2 regions of the Rhizobium sp. BR 250 genome follow, and region 1 is predicted to be linked to the other one. Evidence: predicted binding sites of a transcription regulator. Region 1 holds the regulator's gene; the other holds the start of a gene.
What was found. The regulator LexA, encoded in region 1, represses DNA repair genes until DNA is damaged. The targets are predictions, from matches to a motif close to TGTTCNNNNTGTGTTCNG.
Positions count from the first base shown of each region.

Region 1 (2,205 bases):
GCTCGCCCACACACCCTGATGTCTCTCGGCAAGATACTCGGCGATCGACAGCGTTTCCCAGATCGTCACGCCCTCATCGACAAGGCAGGGCACCTTTCCGGTCGGCGAAAAGCTGGAAAATGAGACGTCTTCGCCAAAGGGAACGAGTTTTTCATCAAAGGCGATGCCGAGCGTGCGCATCAATATCCAGGGCCGCAGCGACCATGAGGAATAGTTCTTGTTGGCGATATAAAGATCGTACATGGCATGTCTCCCCGATATGACGCGCATTTCTATACCGGCAATGCGGTCCGGAATATTGCAAATAATCCATGGCTTCCATAAGCCGGATTGATGAATGGCGGCCGGGCAGGGGAAAGAATTCCACACACATCACCACCTGGAGACGACCGAAAAGGTGCGAGGCGATTGGCTGCCCATGGCTCGCGAAGAAGGGAAATGCGCCTTTTCCGCGATTGCAGCCAGCGTCATTTTGCCGTTGCGCCTGCAGCGCAACCGAAACATCAAGCGTGAAAGCTGGAATTGCTCTTCGCAGGAAACGGCATGTCGATCCGACGGATGGTGCGTCCCCTCATGAACGCGGTAAACGCGCCGTTCCTCGGACCGGCGGCCATGCATCACAAGAGACCGTCCTCTCGCCATCGCGAAAGGGACGGGCTCGATATCACCCATTCAATGGTAACGGCGGATCAGTCCCACCAGCTTGCCCTGGATCTTCACCCGGTCCGGCCCGAAAATGCGGGTTTCATAAGCGGGGTTGGCCGCTTCAAGCGCAATGGAGGCACCCTTGCGGCGGAAACGCTTCAACGTCGCTTCTTCATCATCCACCAGCGCCACGACGATATCGCCCGGATTGGCAGTGTTGCCGTTGCGGATGATGACGGTGTCGCCATCAAAAATGCCGGCCTCGATCATCGAGTCGCCTTTGACTTCCAGAGCGTAATGTTCGCCCGAACCCAGCATGTCGACCGGCACGGCCACATCATGGGTGTTGTTCTGGATCGCGGAAATCGGCACACCGGCGGCAATGCGGCCCATGACCGGCACGGTGACCGCACCGCCGAGATCGTTGGCAGGCGCCTTGGGGGCGGGGGCAGGTTCCGGCGTCTTCGGCTTGCCGAGGCTGCCTTCGATGACGCTTGGCGAAAAGCCGCGTTGCGGCCTCGCACCCGGCGTGTAGGCCTCCGGCAATTTGATCACTTCCAGCGCTCGCGCCCTGTTAGGTAGCCGGCGAATAAATCCGCGCTCCTCGAGTGCGGTGATCAGCCGGTGGATGCCGGATTTGGAGGCAAGATCGAGTGCGTCCTTCATTTCATCGAAGGAGGGCGGCACGCCGGACTCTTTCATTCTTTCATGAATGAAGAGAAGCAATTCCTGCTGTTTGCGCGTGAGCATGAGGAAAACACCCTTGAGAATCGTCGTTGAAGTCGCGAAACAAATACAGAACGAACACTATATGTTCCATATGTGTTCCGCAATCCCCTAAAATTTCGTGAAGGGTGTATCGCAGATGGTGATTTGATCGTCGAAACCGTGAACAAAGCGGATTTGATTACTTAAGCGAGGTGTCTCGAACGCCAAAACCACCGGCCGGGGAGAATCGGCCGATGGTTTCCCTTAGCGTTTTGCTGCGGGCTGAATTTCAGTAGATCGTGAGCGCAGGAATGAAGCTGACCGCGATGAGAAGCAGCATCGCCATGGTGAAGAACGGCCACAATTCCTTCGTCGTCGCGCCGAGCGGTGCTCTGGCAATGGAGGACGAGATGAACAGCGTGGTGCCGATGGGCGGAGTGTAGAGCCCGATACCCAGATTGATCACCATCATCATGCCGAGCTGTACCCGGTCGAGCCCTATCATATCGGCCAGTGGCACGAAGATCGGTCCGAGCAGCAGGATCGAAGGCGGCAGATCGAGCGGCATGCCGATGATCAGCATCAGGATGTTCATCATGAGAATGATCAGGATCGGGTTCGAAATATTCTCTGCCACCCAGGTGGCGAAATGCTGGGGTGCCTGATCGAAGGTGAGGACCCAGCCCACCGCGGCACTTCCCATGATGACCAGCATGACGACGCCGGTTGCCGAGCCTGCCTCGACGAAATTGTCGCAGAAACGCTTCCACGTCAGATCGCGATAAAAGAAGATGCTGAGCACGAGCGAATAGACGACAGAAAGAACGGCGACTTCCGTTGGCGTTGCAAAGC
Region 1 covers NZ_JARWKW010000001.1:421,719-423,923, reverse strand. Annotated here, with positions in the region: gene QD336_RS02125 (glutathione S-transferase family protein) at 1-243, opposite strand, end outside; gene QD336_RS02120 (hypothetical protein) at 338-577, shown strand; gene lexA (transcriptional repressor LexA) at 673-1,395, opposite strand; gene QD336_RS02110 (TRAP transporter large permease subunit) at 1,643-2,205, opposite strand, start outside.

Region 2 (2,205 bases), on a different contig from region 1:
GCCCTTGTCGATCTTCGCGGCGTAAAGCACACCCTCTTCCGCCTGCGCGGCGAGGGGCAGGTCGCCGGCCTCAAGCTTGTCCATCGCCTGCCGCATCAGCCGCGCACCCGCCAGCATCAGGCTGTCATGCAATTCACCGGCCGTCATGTTGTCGCCAATCGCGATCTTCGCGGTCAACGCGACAGGGCCGGTGTCCAGCCCCTTTTCCATTTTCATGACCATCATGCCGGTTTCGGCGTCACCTGCCATGATCGCCCGCTGGATGGGGGCAGCGCCGCGCCAGCGCGGCAGCAGGGAAGCGTGACCATTGTAGCAGCCAAGACGCGTGCCGGAGAGGATCGCCTCGGGCAACAGGAGCCCATAAGCCACGACGACCGCCACATCGGCGTTGAAATCCCGGAATTGCTGACGATCTTCCTCAGCCTTGAAATTCACCGGCGTCAGCACCGGCAGGCCCAGCAATTCGGCCGCCTGATGGACCGGGGACTTCTGCAGATCAAGACCACGGCGGCCGCCGGGACGCGGCGGCTGGGTGTAGACGGCAACGATTTCGTGGCCCGCTTCCACCAATGCACGCAATGTGGGAACGGAAAAATCCGGCGTGCCCATAAAAATGATGCGAAGAGCCATCGTCGCCCCCTGCCCTGTCGTCCATTCCGACCCCAAAAGGACGGATCAGATCTTTGCGCGGGCCGCTTTCGTGAATTTCTTGATGACCATGTCGCGCTTCAACCGCGAAATATGGTCGATGAAGAGAACGCCGTTCAGGTGGTCGATCTCATGCTGCAGGCAGGTCGCGAGCAGACCATCCGCCTCGACCGTCTGCTGCTTGCCGTCACGGCCGACATATTGCACCGTGAGCGACGCGGGACGTTCCACCTCGGCATAATAGTCAGGGATGGAGAGGCAGCCTTCCTCATAGGTCGAGATATCGTCCGACACCTTGAGGATTTCCGGATTGATGAAGACGATCGGGGTCTTTTCCTCGCCCTCACGCGCAACATCGATCACCAGCATGCGGCGCGGCACGCCGATCTGAATGGCGGCGAGGCCGATACCCGGCGCATCATACATGGTTTCCAGCATGTCGTCGGCAAGGCGCAGCACCTCGGCATCCACCTGTTCGATGGGCTTGGATTGCTGGCGCAGCACGGGATCGGGCAAAATGATAAGCGGTTTGATGGTCATGGCTTCCCATAACGTATCTCTCGCGCCGAGGAAATAAAAAACACGAAGGTGAAACCGCCTGCGGCACCCGCCCTGCCCGACTCATTTCCGCCGCAGGAATGTTCTTGTTTTGATCTTCCGAATCACAAGAAACCTGCTAGATTTAGTCATGAGCATAGATTTCTCCGTTCTCCTCAATCCCGCACTACGGGCCGGCTCCGTCGATATCAGCTTCGGCGCGCTGCTTGCGGCTCTGGTTTTCGGCCTGGTCATCACATGGCTGGTTACGACAAACCGTACCAAAAAAGCGGGAGCCGATGGCGAAATCTCCGATCTCCTGAAAACGCAGTCCGAATTGCATGGCCGGATCGCGGCCATGGCGGAAACGCTTGGCACACGCCAAACCGAGATGAGCCAGACGCTGAACCAGCGCCTTGACGGCATGTCGCAGCGCCTTGGCGAAACGCTGACGGAGCAGACCCGGTCAACCCATGAGAATCTGAGCCGCCTGCAGGAGCGTCTGGCTGTCATCGATGCCGCGCAAGGCAATATTCAGGATCTCGCGAAAGACGTCGTCGGGCTTCAGGCGATCCTCTCCAACAAGCAGACGCGCGGTGCCTTCGGACAGGCGCGCATGGAAACGCTGATCGCCGATGCGCTTCCTGCCGGGGCCTTCCAGCTTCAGCCGACGCTTTCCAACGGTTACCGGCCGGACTGCACCATCAAGATGCCGAACAATGCCCCGCCACTCGTCATCGATGCCAAGTTTCCGCTGGAGGCCTGGAACGCGATCAAGGCGGATGAGACACCCGAAACCAAACGCGCCGCCGTGCAGCAGTTCCGCCGCGATATGGAGGTACATATTCGCGACGTGGCCGAGAAATACCTCATTCGCGGCGAGACGCAGGATACGGCCTTTATCTTCGTACCGTCCGAATCGATCTTCGCGGACATTCACCAGCATTTCGAATATCTGGTGCAGCGCGCCCACCGCGCCCGCGTCGTCATCGTATCGCCCTCGCTGCTGATGCTGTCTGT
Region 2 covers NZ_JARWKW010000003.1:112,445-114,649, forward strand. Annotated here, with positions in the region: gene fmt (methionyl-tRNA formyltransferase) at 1-630, opposite strand, end outside; gene def (peptide deformylase) at 676-1,188, opposite strand; gene QD336_RS05790 (DNA recombination protein RmuC) at 1,337-2,205, shown strand, end outside.
Region 2: QD336_RS05790 (DNA recombination protein RmuC) is a predicted target of LexA. The motif match lies at 1,288-1,305, and genes of this name have one in related genera.